DNA from 2 places in the Pseudonocardia sp. ICBG1034 genome. Region 2 is predicted to be linked to the other one. Evidence: predicted binding sites of a transcription regulator. Region 2 holds the regulator's gene; the other holds the start of a gene.
What was found. The regulator HspR, encoded in region 2, represses chaperone genes until heat shock. The targets are predictions, from matches to a motif close to ANNTTGAGTNNNNNNNACTCAANNT.
Positions count from the first base shown of each region.

Region 1: the regulator HspR is predicted to act here: its motif matches at 1,746-1,770, upstream of lon (endopeptidase La).

Region 1 covers NZ_JAHLEK010000023.1:605,418-613,985, forward strand. The annotation lists gene lon (endopeptidase La) at 1-1,708, opposite strand, end outside; partial or broken gene KPF22_RS27195 (YbaK/EbsC family protein) at 1,954-2,491, opposite strand; gene KPF22_RS27200 (DUF2516 family protein) at 2,488-2,742, opposite strand; gene KPF22_RS27205 (hypothetical protein) at 2,950-3,678, opposite strand; gene KPF22_RS27210 (helix-turn-helix domain-containing protein) at 3,684-4,148, opposite strand; gene KPF22_RS27215 (DUF445 domain-containing protein) at 4,308-5,651, opposite strand; gene KPF22_RS27220 (bifunctional DNA primase/polymerase) at 5,935-6,627, opposite strand; gene KPF22_RS27225 (TspO/MBR family protein) at 6,781-7,581, shown strand; gene KPF22_RS27230 (cold-shock protein) at 7,659-7,862, opposite strand; gene KPF22_RS27235 (hypothetical protein) at 8,507-8,568, shown strand, end outside.
Region 2 covers NZ_JAHLEK010000015.1:214,093-222,660, forward strand. The annotation lists gene dnaK (molecular chaperone DnaK) at 1-1,226, shown strand, start outside; gene grpE (nucleotide exchange factor GrpE) at 1,265-1,954, shown strand; gene dnaJ (molecular chaperone DnaJ) at 2,043-3,269, shown strand; gene KPF22_RS02560 (heat shock protein transcriptional repressor HspR) at 3,275-3,730, shown strand; gene KPF22_RS02565 (MFS transporter) at 3,749-4,939, opposite strand; gene KPF22_RS02570 (ABC transporter substrate-binding protein) at 5,207-6,763, shown strand; gene KPF22_RS02575 (ABC transporter permease) at 6,760-7,701, shown strand; gene KPF22_RS02580 (ABC transporter permease) at 7,698-8,555, shown strand.

The sequences.
Region 1 (8,568 bases), on a different contig from region 2:
CGTGCACCGGGCGCTCGGTCTCCGACGCGTCCAGCTGGACGGCCACCTTCCGCAGCACCTTCGCCAGGCCCCGCTCCAGCTGCCGGACCCCGGCCTCCCGGGTGTACTCGGCGGCGATCATCGACAGCGCGACGTCGGTGAACTCGACGTCGCCGTCGTCGAGACCGGCCTTGGCGACCTGGCGCGGCAGCAGGTGGTCACGGGCGATCGCGACCTTCTCCGGCTCGGTGTAGCCGTCGAGCGTCACGATCTCCATGCGGTCGGCCAGCGGGCCGGGGATCGCGGAGCCGTCGTTCGCCGTCGCCAGGAACAGGACGTTCGACAGGTCGAGGTCGACCTCCAGGTAGTGGTCGCGGAACGTGTGGTTCTGCGCCGGGTCGAGGACCTCCAGCAGCGCCGCGGTCGGGTCACCGCGGAAGTCGCTGCCGACCTTGTCGATCTCGTCGAGCAGCACGACGGGGTTCATCGAGCCGGCCTCGCGGATGGCGCGGACGATCCGGCCGGGCAGCGCGCCGACGTAGGTGCGCCGGTGGCCGCGGATCTCCGCCTCGTCCCGGACGCCGCCGAGCGCGACGCGGACGAAGTTCCGGCCGAGCGCGCGGGCGACCGACTCCCCCAGCGACGTCTTGCCGACGCCGGGCGGGCCGACCAGCGAGAGCACCGCGCCCGAGCCGCGGCCGCCGACGGTGTCGAGACCCTTGCGCTCGCGACGGGCGCGCACGGCGAGGAACTCGACGAGACGCTCCTTCACGTCGTCGAGACCGGCGTGGTCGGCGTCGAGGATGCGGCGGGCCTCCACGAGGTCCGACGAGTCGGTGGTCGTGGTGCTCCACGGGATGTCGAGGACGGTGTCGAGCCAGGTCCGGATCCAGCCGGACTCCGGGCTCTGGTCCGAGGAGCGCTCCAGCTTGCCGACCTCGGTCAGCGCGGCCTTGCGGACGTCGTCGGGCAGGTCGGCGGCCTCCACGCGGGCGCGGTAGTCGTCGGAGCCCTCCGGGTCGTCCTCACCGAGCTCCTTGCGGATCGCGGCGAGCTGCTGGCGGAGCAGGAACTCGCGCTGCTGCTTCTCCATGCCCTCACGGACGTCGTTCGAGATCTTCTCGGTGACCTCCTGCTCGGCGACGTGCTCCTTGGTCCAGCTCAGGAGCTTCTCCAGCCGGGCGTCGAGGTCGGTCTCGGCGAGCAGCTCGGCCTTGTGCGCGACGTCCAGCCACGACGCCCACCCGGCGAGGTCGGCGAGCGCGCCCGGGTCGTTCGTCTGCTGCACGGAGTCGATGACCTGCCAGGCTCCCCGCTGCTGCAGGATGCCGATCACCAGGGCCTTGTACTCGCGGGCGAGCTCGTGGGTGCGGCCGGTGGGCTCGCCGGCGTCGACCGGCTCGGCCTCGACCCAGAGCGCCGCGCCGGGGCCGGAGACCCCCGACCCGATGCGGGCGCGCCGCTCACCCCGCACGACGGCGGCCCGGTCCCCGTTGGGGAGCCTGCCGATCTGCTCGAGCACGGCGACGACGCCGATGGCGCCGTAGCGGCCGTCGATGCGGGGCACGACGAGCACCCGTCTCCCGTCGTCGCGGTCCTGGGCCGCGGCGGTGGCCGCGTCGACCGCGGCACGGGTGTCGGAGTCGTCGAGACGGACGGGGACGACCATGCCGGGCAGGACCACGGCGTCGTCGAGGGGCAGGACCGGGAGCGTCAGCACGTCACTCATGCCCTGCCCAACCACACGGAGGGTCCTCCGCTTCCCGGAGTTGAGTCGTGTCCGCTCAGGGCGAACGCGACCACCGGAGCACGTCACGGCGACCGTGGGCACACCGGGTTCCGCGGGCGGCCAGTTCCTGCTGCTGCCCGCGGGCTGGACCTCGGCCGACGGGCCCGCCGTCCCGCTCCCCCGCGGGGGTGGCCACCGGCTGGGGTGCACCGCCGCGGAGGCCGCCCGCAGCACGGGCTGCCGACTCAGCGCGCGAGGTCCGGCACGACCTCGGCGCCGGGCAGCGACGCCGGCAGGTCGCCGGGCACCGCCGGCTTCCCGCCCGCGTCCCGCTCCCGGCGACGACGGCGTCGGCCCCGGCGACCCCGGGCGACAGCCGGAGCGGCCAGTCCGTGGGGAGCCCGATCGGGGTGATGCCGCCGTGGGCCATCCCGGTCACGGCGACGGCGTCGTCCATCGGCGCGAACGACGCCGTGCGCACGTCGAGGCGGCGCTTCACCGCGCCGTCGACGTCGACCCGGGTCGTCGCGAGGACCACGCAGGCGACGTACCGGGTCTCGCCGCCACGCCTCCCGGCGACGACCGCGCAGTTCGCGGCCCGTTCGACCGGGAGGAGTAGGCGGCTCAGAACGCGGCGGTGCCGGCCAGGTCGGGATCGATCTCGGCGACGGCGATCCGGCCCGCGTCGAACTCCGCCGGCGCGACGGCGACGGGCTCCGCGAGCAGGTCGGGCCGGGCCGGCGCCGGGACGGCCGTGAGCGTCCCGAGGACCAGGTGGTTCACCAGCGCGGTCCGCCGCCCTGGACCTCCATCACCGCGGGCTTGACGTCGACCAGGTAGACCAGCGTCGCGACGGTGGCGGCCAGCCAGAACATGGCACCGCCGAACATCGGGCCGTTCGTGATGATCAGGAGCAGCAGCGCGACGCCGGTGATGCCCAGCCATGCGTTCTTGGTGAGCTTGCCCGCCGCGGTGAAGGCGTCCGCACGTTGCATCAGTGCGTGCCCGAACGAGAACCCGCCGACCACGACCATGATCCACTTGATCACGAAGATGATCAGTTCATCGGGGGCACCTGGCAGTGACAGCACTCGGCCAGGGTACGGACAACCCGGGCGCCGGTCACGTCCGGCGCCGGATCCGGGCAGGACGATCCGCATCCGCACACGACGGCGCCCCCGGCCGATCGGGATCGGCCGGGGGCGCGGGTCGTGCTCACCGGGCGCGGGGCCCGGCGGGTGTCACTTCTTGGCCGACGCCGTCGAGGTGCCGCGGCGGGTGGTCGGCTTGCGGGCCGGGACCTTCGCGCCGGTGGCGGTCTTCGGGTCGGTCTTGGCGGCGGTGCGGCGCGCGGTCGAGCGCGTGGTCGACGCGACCTCGTCGCCGGCCTCCTCGATCGCCTCGGCGGCCTCCTTCGAGACCTCGGTGACGACCTCGGCGGCCTCGCTCGCGGCGGTCTGGGCGCGGCGGGCGACCTTCTCACCGACCGAGCGGGTCTGCGTGGTGACCGCACCCAGGGTCTTGACGGCGACGTCGTGGGTCTCGTCCACGAACTCGTCGACGCGGGTGTCGAACTTCTCGGTCAGACCCTCGACGGTCGCGATGGCCTGCTTGACCTGCGGCTGCTTGCGGATCCGGCCCCAGGCCTTCTCACCGCGCTGGGCGAATCCGACGTAGACGCCCTCGACCTCGGAGCGGAACTCCTCGACCTGCTTGCGGATGTTGTCCGAGGACAGCTTGCCGCGGAGCTCCTTGAGCTCGTCGGGGAGCTCCTGGACGCGGGTCTGCACCTCCTCGGCGCGCTTGGTCGCGGTGGAGCGGGCGTCGGTGACGGCCTTGCTCACGGTGGTGACGGCGAAGTCGCCGGCGCCGAGCACGGCGAGCAGCGGGGTGCGGACGACCTCGGCCTGCTCGGCGGTCTGCTCACGCAGCTTCTGCACGTCGGCGCTGGTGGGGAGGTTCACGGCCATGGTGATCACTTCCTCGTATCGGTGGGGGTGTCGGTGGTGCCGGCAGAGAGGCCGTTCTCCCTGCGAAAGGACTCGTAGACATCGAGCAGCACACGTTTCTGCCGCTCGTTGAGAGTCGGATCGGTGAGCACCGCGTCGGTCACCTGACCGGCGGGCCGCTCCTCGAGGATCCCGGCGCGGACGTACAGCGCCTCGGCGGAGATCCGCAGCCCCTTGGCGATCTGCTGCAGTATCTCGGCGGACGGCTTGCGCAGTCCGCGCTCGACCTGGCTGAGATACGGGTTGCTGACGCCCGCGGTGCGGGCCAGCTGCCGCATGGAGACCTGGGCGGCCTCGCGCTGGGCGCGGATGTAGGACCCGATGTCCTCCACCGCGTGCCCCACGGTCTGACCGACGCTCTCGACGGCCTGCGCGACGCGCTCGACGGGTTCGACGGACTCACGCTCTCCGTGCTTGCGCTCGGTGGCCATCCGTCTCACCTCCGCCTCGATCCGTTCCTCACTGACGGAATCGACCGTACGCGGTACTGCTAGCTCCTGCAAGCACGGTGCTAGCGCTGGTCACGTGGCGTGCGCCACGTCGGTGACGGCCCGGTGACGGTGCGATGTCATCCGGGGACCCCCGACCGATCACCCGATGACGAGCTCCCCCACGGCGTGGATGACCAGGCCGGCGAGCGCCCCCACGACGGTGCCGTTGATCCGGATCCACTGCAGGTCCCGGCCGACCTGGAGCTCGATCTTGCGCGAGGTCTCCTCCGCGTCCCAGCGGGCGACGGTCTCGGTGATCAGGGTGGTGATCTGGTGCCGGTAGTGCCGCACGACGTACGACGCGGCGTCCGCCAGCCAGCCGTCGAGCTTCGCGCGCAGCTCGGCATCGCGGCCCAGCCGCCGCCCGAAGGCCATGAGGCCGTCGCGCACGCGCAGGCGCAGCTCGTTCGACGGGTCGTCGGCCGCGTCGAGGACCATGGACTTCACGACCGTCCAGGCGCGGCCGATGAAGTGCTGCACCTCCGGGTGCTCGACGACCTGGCGCTTGACCTGCTCGGCGCGCTCCATCGTCGTCGCGTCGTGCTGCAGGTCGCGGGCGAACTCGGCGAGGTAGCGGTCCACGGCGTGCCGCAGCGGGTGCTCGGGGTCGGTCTTGACCGCCCAGGCGTACCCGCGGATCTCGGCGAACAACTTGTCGGCCACGAGGTCGTCGACGAAGCGCGGCGTCCAGGACGGTGCGCGGTCGTGCACGACCCGCAGGACCATCTCCTGGTTGTCGGCGACCCAGTCGTAGGCGCGGTCGCAGACGAGGTCGACCAGCCTGCGGTGGGCGCCGTCGGCCAGGACGCCCTCCAGCGCCTTGCCCATCGGCGGACCGACCGGGATCTCCATCAGCTTGCGCACCGCGACGGTCTCGATGACGTTCTGCACGTCCTCGTCGCGCAGCACGGTCACGAGGGCCCGCGCGGCGGTGACCAGCTCGGTGGTGATCCGGTCGGCGTTGTGCTGCTCGGCGATCCACCGCCCGACCGACTCGCTGACCCCGATCCGCTCGAGCTTGTCGCGGACGACGGACTCGGACAGGAAGTTCTCCCCGACGAAGTCGCCCAGGCTGTCACCGATCATGTCCTTCTTGCGCGGGATGATCGCGGTGTGCGGGATCGGGATCCGCAACGGGTGCCGGAACAGCGCGGTCACCGCGAACCAGTCGGCGAGCGCACCGACCATGCCGGCCTCGGCGGCGGCCCGGACGTAGTCCGCCCCGGGGACACCGCGGACGACCTCGAAGTACTTCGCGACGAAGAACACGACCGTCGCGCCGAGGAGGAACCCGGTGGCGACGGCCTTCATGCGCCGCAGGTCGCGCCGCTTCTGCTCGTCACCGGGGCCGAAGCCGCCGAGGGGGACGCTGGGAACGGACCCGACGGTGCGGTCCCGCTGCGGGACGGGGGTCGGGCGCTCCGGCGCGCGGGAGGTCTGCACACACCCATAGTGCCCGGGGACACCGACATCGGGCGGCGGGGGCATGCGCCGTGGGTCCCGGCCGGGCCCGGGGGATGTCCCGCCGGACCCGGCCGTGGCCGGTGGAGCGGCTGCGCGGCGAGGGAGAAGTGCCCCCTCGGGCGCCGCTTCCGGGCGTACCGCCCGGCCGGTCCCGGCGTCCCCCGCAGGTGATCGGCGGGGACGGCAGCGGGACGGAACCCGGGCGGGCGGTACGCGGTCGCGCGGGCCGGATCCTCGGTTCCGTCCGGGCCGCGCGGGAGGGTCAGCGCCGCAGGGCGCCCGGGACGCCGGACTGCTCGACCCGCGCCTCCTGCTCGTCGGGCAGGGCCTGCTCGCTGTCGCGACGGCGCACCGCGTCGCAGATCGCCTCGACGACGACCGCGGCCTCGGGCACCCGGTAGCCGACCCGCGCCGGGGCCACGCGCCACTGCACCCAGCCCTCTGGCCGCTCGGTCGGCGGGGCGACGACGCCGATGCCGTCGGTGTGCAGCACCACGTCGGTGTGCAGGCTCAGCTCGGCCGGGAGCGCGTGCCGCGGGCTCATCGGGAACCACCAGGTGTCCTCGGGCGTCGCGGCGACCGGCACGACCTCGCCAGCCTCACGCAGCGTCCGGCAGACCTGGCGACCGATGGCCGCCGGGACCTCGACCACGTCGAGCACGTCGCCCGTCGCGAGCATGACCTCCGCGCCCGGCCCCGGCACGAGCGGCCAACCGTGGTCGGCGTACTCGCGAGCGGCCGCTCGCAGCTCCGCGCCGTAGACGGCTCGGTAGCTGTCCCACCAGGACATGGAGGTCACTTCCTTCCGCTTGTGCGACAACCCCTGTGGTGCCGCTTTCCCTGTGAAGTACAACACCAGGATCGGGCTCCGGGCACGAGTTCGCGAGGGGTACGCGGCGAGGGTGCGCAGCGGCGAGACGAGCGGGGAACGCCGACCGCACGGCGTCGCGACCACCGGTGAACGGCGGGTGACCGGGCGCAGCGGACCGACGACCGGTGGCAACCCCGCCGCCGTCCGGCGCAGTGCCGGTCGTCGTACCGCTCGACATGCCTCGTGCGTCGATTGTCTTTATCATCGAGATGGTTGCGACGATCGGAAGGACTGGACATGGCGTCGACGACGGCGAGGGCGGGCCGCACGGCAGGCCCGGCCACCGGGATGGACACGGCACGCACCTGGGCGGTGCTCGCCGCGGCGGTGCTGCAGGCGGTGGCGGGCTCGCTCGGCGGCAGCGGGACGTTCGGGGAGTCGCAGCGGGTGCTCAGCGACCGCTACCCCTCACTGGTCACCCCGGCGACGGTGGCGTTCTCCGTGTGGGGCCTCATCTACCTGGCCCTGCTCGTGTACGCGGTGTACCAGTCGCTGCCCGGGCAGCGGTCGCGCCCGGTGCACCGGGCGACCGGCTGGCTGTTCGTGGCGACGGCGGCGCTCAACGCGGGCTGGATCGTCGTGTTCTCCCAGGAGCTCCTGGGCACCGCGCAGCTGCTGATCGTGGCACTGCTGGTGACCCTGGCCGTGGTGCTGCACCGGCTCGCCGCGTTCCCCGCCGAGGGCTTGGCCGACCGGGCACTCCTGCACGGCCCGCTGGCCTTCTACACGGGCTGGGTGTCACTCGCGACCGTGGCCGGGTTCTCGGTGACGCTGACCTACTGGGGCGCGCCGCTCGGCCCGGTGACGGCCGCGGCACTCCTCGGTGCCGGTGTGCTGGCCGCGGGCGTCGCGGCCCGGCGGACGACGGCGGCGCTGCCCTACGCGGCGACGGCCGTCTGGGCGCTGGTCTGGGTCGCGGTGGAGTCCTTGGGGGCCGGGACGGTGCCGGTGACCGTGGTCGCGGCGCTCGGCGTCGTGGCGGTGGTCGTCGCGGCGGCGCTGCGGGCGCGGGAGGGGCTGCGGCCGGCCTTCGGCTGACCCCGAGAACGACGACGGCGCCGGTCCCCGAGGGGAGCCGGCGCCGTCGCGGTGCGCGGGTCGTGCCCGCGCAGAAGTCAGATCACGCGGACCGAGTCGGCCTGCGGGCCCTTCTTGCCCTGGCTGGCCTGGAAGTCGACGCGCTGGTTCTCCTCCAGCGTGCGGAATCCGTTCGACTCGATGGCGGAGTAGTGGACGAAGACGTCCGGTCCCTCGTCGTCGGTGGCGATGAAGCCGAAGCCCTTCTCGGCGTTGAACCACTTGACGGTGCCCTGCGGCATAGCGTGTGTCCTTCTCAGATGGAGCGGTTCCGGCCCTCACAGCAAGAGCCGGAGGTCGCGTGGACACCGCCGTGGCACCTCAGCACCGATCGACGACGCCCACCGTCACAACTTCACACGGACGCTTCGCGGCGATCGGAGAAGAACGACTGCAACCGACGCGGACGCTACCACGGCTCTCCGGCACGTCGACCGTCCTCACTCGACGCCCCCGCACGGGCCCGTTCCGCGACGCCGACCGCCCGTCGCACCATTCCGGCGCGATCACGGAACGTGAGATCCGATCCGCCGATCGGCGACGGGCGGTCATCGCCGTCCCGAACGGGTGAGCGCAGGACGTGTTCCACGCCGTCGGGTGAGCGCCGGGCGCCCGCCCTCCCCGATTCGGGTGGTGACGGCGGTCCGGGCCCGTCCGGCGGCCTCCTCCGCCCCCGGACGGGGTCGCCCGTTCCGGGTGCGTTGCGGTGCGATCGGCTCGCAGCGTGACCGATGGGGCCCCTGTGACTCGTGTGGCCACGATCGGGCCACTGGTGGACGACGCCCGGTGACCGCAAGCTCGGCGCCGTCCGTCACCCCGTGCAGCAGCACAGCGAACTGGAGAGACCGTGCGATCCCGAGTCACCACTTCCGTCGCCCTGACCCTCATGATCGGCACCCTGGGTGTGTACGGCGCCGGCGTGGCCGGCGCGGCCGAGCCCGTTCGTGC
Region 2 (8,568 bases):
AGTTCAAGTCCTCCCAGGGCATCGACCTGACCAAGGACAAGATGGCGATGCAGCGGCTCCGCGAGGCCGCGGAGAAGGCGAAGATCGAGCTGTCGAGCTCGTCGTCGACCAGCATCAACCTGCCCTACATCACGGTCGACTCGGACAAGAACCCGCTGTTCCTCGACGAGACGCTGTCCCGTGCGGAGTTCCAGCGGATCACCCAGGACCTCCTGGACCGCACCCGTAACCCGTTCAACCAGGTCATCAAGGACGCCGGCATCTCGGTGAACCAGATCGACCACGTCGTGCTCGTCGGTGGCTCCACCCGGATGCCCGCCGTCACCGAGCTCGTCAAGGAGCTGACCGGCGGCAAGGAGCCCAACAAGGGCGTCAACCCGGACGAGGTCGTCGCCGCGGGCGCCGCCCTGCAGGCCGGTGTGCTGCGCGGTGAGGTCAAGGACGTCCTGCTGCTCGACGTCACCCCGCTGTCCCTGGGCATCGAGACCAAGGGCGGCGTCATGACCAAGCTGATCGAGAAGAACACCACGATCCCGACCAAGCGCTCGGAGATCTTCTCCACCGCGGACGACAACCAGCCGTCGGTGCAGATCCAGGTCTTCCAGGGCGAGCGCGAGATCGCCGCGTACAACAAGAAGCTCGGCATGTTCGAGCTGACCGGCATCGCGCCGGCCCCGCGCGGCGTCCCGCAGATCGAGGTCTCCTTCGACATCGACGCCAACGGCATCGTCAACGTGTCCGCCAAGGACATGGGCACCGGCAAGAGCCAGGAGATGACGATCACCGGCGGCTCGGCGCTGTCCAAGGACGACATCGACCGCATGGTCAAGGAGGCCGAGGCGCACGCCGAGGAGGACGCCAAGCGTCGCGAGGAGGCCGAGACCCGCAACCAGGCGGAGACCCTCGTCTACCAGACGGAGAAGTTCGTCAAGGAGAACGACGAGAAGCTGCCGTCCGAGGTCAAGGACTCGGTGAACGCCGCGCTGGGTGAGACCCAGGAGGCGCTGAAGGGCACCGACCACGAGGCGATCAAGTCCTCGATGGAGAAGCTCGCCACCGAGTCCCAGAAGATGGGGTCCGCCCTCTACTCGCAGCCCGGTGCCGAGGGTGCCGCGGGTGCGGGTGCCGCGGGTGGTGCCGGTGAGGCCGGTGGCTCCGACGCGCAGGACGACGTCGTCGACGCCGAGATCGTGGACGACGACAAGGACGCCAAGGGCGACAAGTGACGGCCGGCGGCCATCCACGGGACGACAGGACGGTCGACATGGCAGACGAACAGAAGCAGGAGGAGCCGGTGACGTTCCGGGACCGCCGCAAGGTGGACCCGGAGACCGGCGAGGTCCGTCCCGACGCCGACACGACCGGGGCCGCCGACACGGCGGCCCCGGCCGGGGACGACGAGCAGGTCGCGGGCCCGGCCGACGGGGAGGACCCGGAGGTCGAGAAGCTGCGGGCCGAGGTCGCCGAGCGCACCGCGGACCTGCAGCGGGTCAGCGCCGAGTACGCCAACTACCGGCGTCGGGCCGACCGGGACCGCGAGCAGACCAAGGTGGACGCGAAGGTCTCCTTCGCGAGCGACCTGCTGGTCGTGCTCGACGACTTCGAGCGCGCCGCGCAGCACGGCGACCTCACGGGCCCGTTCAAGGCTGCGGCCGACAAGGTCACCGCCGTGCTGACGAAGATCGGCCTCGAGCCCTTCGGGACGGAGGGCGAGTCCTTCGACCCGCAGCTCCACGAGGCCGTGCAGCACGAGCCGGCCGAGGGCTCCGGCCCCACGGTCACCGTGTTGTCGGCGGTGCTGCGCCGCGGCTACCGCATCTCCGACCGGGTCCTCCGGCCGGCGATGGTGACCGTGCAGGACCGCCCCGAGGCCGAGGTGCCGGCCGAGGCACGGGCGGAGGCCGCCGAAGGCGGTGCGGACGCCGGCGACGGCGAACCGCAGAACCCGGCCTGACCGGGACGGGAAGGGACGTGACCGCGCGGTGCGGTGGGAGGCGACCGGCCTCCCGCCGCACCGCCGGTCTGATCGGGAAGGAGGCGGAGTGACCCAGCGCGACTGGATCGAGAAGGACTTCTACCGCGAGCTGGGCGTCTCCTCGACGGCGTCCCAGGACGAGATCAAGAAGGCGTACCGCAAGCTCGCCCGCGAGCTCCACCCGGACGCGAACCCCGGCGACGAGAAGGCCGAGGCCCGCTTCAAGTCGGTCTCCGAGGCCTACGGCGTCCTGGGCGACGAGTCCAAGCGCAAGGAGTACGACGAGACCCGCGCGATGTTCGCGGGCGGCGGCGGCTTCGGCGGGTTCGGCGGCGGCGGGGGCTTCCCCGGCGGTGCACGCCCCGGCGGCGCCGGCCAGGGCGGCTTCGACATCAACGACCTGTTCGGCCAGGCCGGTCGCTCCGGCGGCGCCGGGAGCGGCGACTTCAGCGACATCCTCGGCGACATCTTCGGCCGGACCGCGCGCAACAACGCGGGCGGCGCGGGCGGGTTCGGCACGGCCGGAGCCCGCCGCGGCCAGGACGTCGAGAGCAGCCTGACGATCTCCTTCGACGACGCCGTGCGCGGCGCGACGGTGCCGATCAAGCTGTCCTCGCCCGGGCGGTGCGAGCGCTGCGGCGGCACCGGGTCCCGGCCCGGCAGCACCCCGCGCACCTGCCCGACCTGTTCCGGTCAGGGCCTGGTGAACCGCAGCCAGGGCGCGTTCTCGTTCTCCGAGCCGTGCCGCGACTGCCGCGGGACCGGCCGCATCATCGACGACCCGTGCCCCGAGTGCCACGGCGACGGCGTGTCCACCCGGACCCGGTCGCTGTCCATCCGGGTGCCCGCGGGCGTCGACGACGGACAGAAGATCCGTCTCGCCGGACAGGGTGAGCCCGGGCGTGGTGGCGCCCCGGCCGGGGACCTGTACGTGACCGTCAGCGTGACCCCGCACCGGATCTTCGGTCGGTCGTCGAAGAACGCCGACGATCTCACCCTCACCGTGCCGGTGACCTTCCCCGAGCTGGTCCTGGGTGCGACCCTGACGGTGCCGACGCTCGACAGCACCGTCTCGCTGCGGATCCCGCCGGGGACCGCCAGCGGCCGGACGTTCCGGGTGTCGGGGCGTGGGGTCGAGCGCAAGAACGGGAAGAAGGGCAATCTGCTGGTCACCGTCGAGGTGGCGGTGCCGCAGAAGCTGGACGAGGCGGCCACCAGTGCGCTGGAGGCCTACGCCGAGGCGACGTCGTCGTTCGACCCGCGGGCCGATCTGCTCGGTAGCACCAGGAGGTGATGGCGGTGGCCGGACGACGCACCCCCCGGGACGGGGAGGAACCGCTGACCGTCGACGTGGCACACGACAGCCCGGTCTTCGTCATCTCGGTCGCTGCGCAGCTGTCCGGTCTGCACGCCCAGACCCTGCGCAGCTACGACCGGATCGGCCTGGTCAGTCCGGGCCGGTCCGCGGGCGGCGGGCGTCGCTACTCCCAGCGCGACATCGCGCTGCTGCGCGAGGTACAGCGGCTCTCCCAGGAGGAGGGCGTGAACCTCGCGGGCGTCAAGCGGATCATCGAGCTGGAGCAGATGGTCGACGAGCTCTCGGCACGCCTCGAGGAGGCCACCGCCGAGCTCGACGCGGTCCGTGCCGCCGCCGCGCAGGCCACGGCGGCGGTGCACCGCTCCTACCGGCGCGACCTCGTGCCGGTGGACCGTCGCCAGGCCGTCGTACGCTGGCGCCCCGCAGACGACGGCTGAGCCCCCCGGCCGGGCGGCTCAGGCCGCCGTCAGGACCCCGCGGCGGGCCAGCAGCCCGAGCACCACGGCGCCCAGCAGCGGGACCGCGGCCAGCACCGCGAACGGCAGCGCCGGCGGGAACGCCGGGTCCAGCAGCGCGCCGACGCCCGTCGAGCCGACGAGCACCATCAGGCCGCCGAACGAGGCCAGCACCCCGAAGTGGGCGCCCAGCCTGCGCTCCCCGGCGAGCCGGGGCACCAGGTCCTGCGCGACCGGCACGGCGAACATCTCGCCGAAGGTCAGCAGCAGCACCATCAGCACCGCGGGCGCGAGTGCCCACCACCCCGGCAGGCCCGGCAGCAGCCGCGCCACCGCGACGACGGTGAACGACGCGGCCATCAGGCAGAACCCGAGCACCACCGAGCGGCCGGCCCCGATCCGGCGGCCCCACGTCGTCACCCTCATCTGCAGGGTGATCACCAGCACCGACATCAGCACGAACAGGAAGCCCAGTGCCGCCGTGCGGCCGATGCGCTCCAGCTCGTCGGGCAGCGCCAGGTACAGCTGGTTGTAGGACAGCAGCCAGCCCGAGTAGCCGGCCGCGAACAGCATGAAGCGACGGTTGCCCAGCACCTCGCCCCAGCCCGCGAGCATCGGCCGTCCGGCCTGCTCGGCCTCCCGCCACGGCAGCCACCGCCAGTGCGCCAGCCCCACCAGCACGAAGCCGGCGGCGGCGACCAGGCAGGCCAGCTGGAAGTCGACCAGCATGAGCGCGGTGCCGACCAGCGGCCCGGTGACCGTCCCGACCTGGCCGGCGACGGCGAACATCGCGAACACCTCGGTCCGCGGCGGGCCCTCCCCGGCGCGTTCCCGTTCCCCGGCCTCCCGCGCCAGTGACGACTCGACGGCGGGCGAGAACAGGGCGGCCGCGAACCCGGTCAGCAGTGCCCCGCCGATGACCGCGGGCAGCGTGCCGGCGGCTCCGAGGAGGATGAATCCGGTCACGCGCAGCGCACACCCGGCGAGCACGACCGGCTTCGCACCGAACCGATCGGTCAGGGTCCCGCCGATCACGAACAGCCCCTGCTGGCTGAACGTCCGCAGCCCCAGCACGAGCCCGACGGCCGCCGCGGCGAGCCCGAGGTCCTCGGCCAGGTGCGTGGCCAGGTAGGGCAGCACCATGTAGAAGCCCACGTTGAAGGCCAGCTGGGTGCTGATCAGCAGTTTCATGACCGGCGGGAGCCCGCTGAAGTGCGCCCATCGACCGCCGCGGAGCGGAGCCGCGGGACGCGGGTCCGACTCGGGATCGGCGGGGCGGCGGAGCAGACTACGGAGCACCACGAAGTGGTACCAGGTCGCCCTCTGCAGTCGCGACTCGATGGCAGTAACGACATATGCGCATGCATGAAGATACTTGACCGTGTGTACAGGCTTACCGAAGATCTTCCGGGCGCCGGGTGACACACGGTCGAGGGGCGCCGGAGAGGACAGGTCGCAATGCCCGCCGCGCGCGCCGTCGTAGCACCCCGTCGTTCCCGGTTACGGGTCGCCGTCGCCGTGGCGCTGAGCGCCGCGGTCCTCACCGCCTGCGGTGGCAGCGGCGGCGGGAGCGGCCGGGTCGTCCCGGACGGGCAGGCCACGATCGCGATGGCCTTCGGCCCGTCGGCCGGCTACGGGGTGGACACCGACGACGCGTTCGTCGTCTCCCAGCTGGGTGTGACCGAGTCCCTGGTGGCGTCCGGGCCGGACGGCCGGCCGCGACCCGCACTGGCGACGGCGTGGGCCCAGCAGTCCGACCCACGGACCTGGCGGTTCGAGCTGCGCCCCGGCGTGACCTTCCAGAACGGCGAGCCGCTCACCGGGCAGGCCGCCGCGACCGCCCTGAACTGGGTGGCCGGCGTCGCCGCGCCGCCGCGCGCGGTGCGCGGGATCGGCATGCAGGCCGCCGCGGACGGCGCGGACGCCGTGCGCGTCACGACGACGAAGCCCGACCCGATCCTGCCGCTGCGGCTGTCCAGCGCGAACACCGCGATCCTGGCGCCGTCGGCGTACCGGGCCACCCCGCCGTCGGTCCAGCAGACCGGCACCGGCCCGATGACGATCACCCAGGCGAACGGCACCCAGTCGGTGACCCTCGTCCGCAACGACCGCTACTGGGGCGAGCGCCCGCAGCTGGCCGGTGTCACCGCGAACTTCGTGCCCGACCCGGCCGCCCGCGCCCTGGCGCTGCGGGCCGGCGACGCCGACATCGCCCAGGAGCTCCCCGAGGCCAGCGCCCTGGAGTTCACCGGTGACGAGTACGTGAACCAGACCGTCGCCGCGCCCCGGACGGCGTCGCTGATCCTCAACCAGTCCCGCAAGCCCTTCGCCGACATCCGGGTGCGTCAGGCCGTCGCCGCCGCGGTGGACCGCACCGCGCTCGGTGAGCAGGCCCTCGCCGGGTCGGCGGTCCCGGCCTCGGAGCTGTTCGGCCCGGCGGTGGCATGGGGCTCGCAGGACGCCCCGCCGCCCGCCGACCCCGCGCGCGCCCGGCAGCTGCTGACCGAGGCCGGCTACGGCCCGGACAATCCGCTGCGGATCGAGCTGGGTGCCTACGGCGCCCGCCCCGAGCTCCCGACCCTGGCCACCGCCGTCCAGGAGATGCTCCGCGGGGCCGGCATCGAGGCCACGGTCCGCATCGGCGACTACGACGCCCGCGAGCCGCAGCTGCTCGCCGGTGACTTCGACATGTACCTGCTCTCGCGCAGCTACCTGCTCGACGTGCCGGACGCCGGCGCCACGCTGACCACCGACTACACCTGCCAGGGCTCCTACAACCTCAATCACTACTGCTCGCCGGAGTTCGACGCTCTGCTCGCCCCGCTGGCCACCGAGACCGACCCGGCCGCACGGCAGAAGGTCTTCACCGAGGCCGCGGCGAAGCTGAACGCCGACGTCGTCGGGGTCCCGCTGGTGCACACCAACGCGAACGGCGTCGGGCACCGGGTCACCGGATACACCGTCGACCCGCTGGCCAGGTCGCTCGTCGTCCCCGGGCTGGCGACGACGGAGTGACCGCACTCGTCGCGCGCAGGCTGCTGGCGCTACCGCTGGTCGCCGTGGCCGCGGCGGTGCTGGTGTTCCTGCTCCCGCGGTTCTCCGGCCAGGACACCGCGCTCGCGATCCTGCGCAGCCGGACCGGGGAGTCCGACCCGGACCCGGCGGTGCTGGCCGCGCTGCGGGAGCAGTACGGCCTCGACGGCTCCTGGTGGGACCAGTTCACCGGCTGGGCCGGTGCGCTGCTGCGCGGCGACCTCGGGATCTCCTGGACCAGCCGTACTCCCGTCTCGGGCCTGCTCTGGCCCGCGCTCGGGGTGTCGCTGACCCTCGCCCTCGCCGCGCTGGTGCTGGCGGCCCTGGTGGGCATCCCGCTCGGGGTGCGCGCCGCGCGCCGTCCCGGCGGCCGGCTCGACCGGGTCCTGACCACCGGCTCGGTGCTGGGTGTCGCGATCCCCGAGTTCGTGCTCGGGACGGCGCTGGTGCTCGCCTTCGCCGTCACCGTGCCGGTGCTGCCCGCGACCGGCTGGGGCGGGGTCGACCAGGCCGTGCTGCCGGTGGTCACGCTCGCCGCGTTCCCGGCTGCGCTCGCCGCCCAGCTCGTGCGCGCCGAGACCGTCGACGCACTGGCCCGCCCGCACGTCGCCGTCGCCCGGTCCAAGGGCATCAGCGACGGACGGGTGCTGTGGCGCCACGGCGGCCGCTTGGCCCTGACCTCGGTGACCTCGCTGTCCGGGCTGTTCCTCGGCGGGTTGCTCGGCGGCTCGGTCGTGGTCGAGGTGCTGTTCGCGATCCCCGGCCTGGGCCGCCTGCTCTACGACGCCGTGCTGGGCCAGGACCTGCCGGTCGTGCAGGCCGGGCTGCTCGCGATCGTGCTGGTCGCCGCCGTCGCCGGGATCCTCGCCGAGCTGCTCGCGCTCGCGCTGGACCCGGTCGCCCGGAGCGCCGTCCGGTGACCGCCTCGGCACTGGCCCGCCCGGCGGGCGCACGCGCGCGCGTCGCGCGGCACTCGACGTGGTGGCAGGCGGGGGCGCTGGTCCTGCTCGGGGTGCTCGTCGTGGTCGCCCTGCTGCCGCTCGACCCGGTCGCCAACGACCTGTCCCACCGCTTCGCCGGGCCGTCGGCCGCGCACCCGCTCGGCACCGACCAGCTCGGCCGCGACGTGCTCGCCCGGCTCGCCGTCGGCGCCCGGCTCTCGGTCGGGTTCACCCTGGTCGCACTCGCGCTGTGCGCGGGGATCGGGACGGTGCTGGGCGTGCTCGCGGCCTGGTGCGGACGGGCGGTCGGGCAGCTGTTCCAGCGCACCATCGACGTGCTCGTCGCGATCCCGGCGGTGCTGATCGGACTCGTGGTGGTCGCCGCGTCCGGTGGGGCGCCGGGCGTGTGGTCGCTGCTGGTGGCGATCGTCGTCGCCGGGTGGACGCCGTTCGCCCGGCTCACCTACCAGCTCGTGGTCCGCGAACGCGCCCGCGAGTACGTCGAGGGCGCCGTCGCCGTCGGCGCCGGGCCGCTGCGGATCGCGTTCCGGCACGTCCTGCCGAACCTCGCCCGGCCGCTGCTGTCGCACCTGTGCCTGCGGTTCGCGAACGTCCTGCTGACCGTGGCCGGGCTGTCGTTCCTCGGGCTCGGTCCGCAGCCGCCCACCCCGGAGTGGGGGGCGATGCTCGCCGACGGGCGGCAGTTCCTGTTCAACGCCCCGCAGCTCGTCCTGCTGCCCGCGCTGGCCGTCGTCGGGACGGCGCTGCTCGTCACCTCGCTGGGCCGCGGGCTGGAACGCCGGTGGACGACCGGTCCGACCGGACAGTTCTGACATCGCTTCGTTC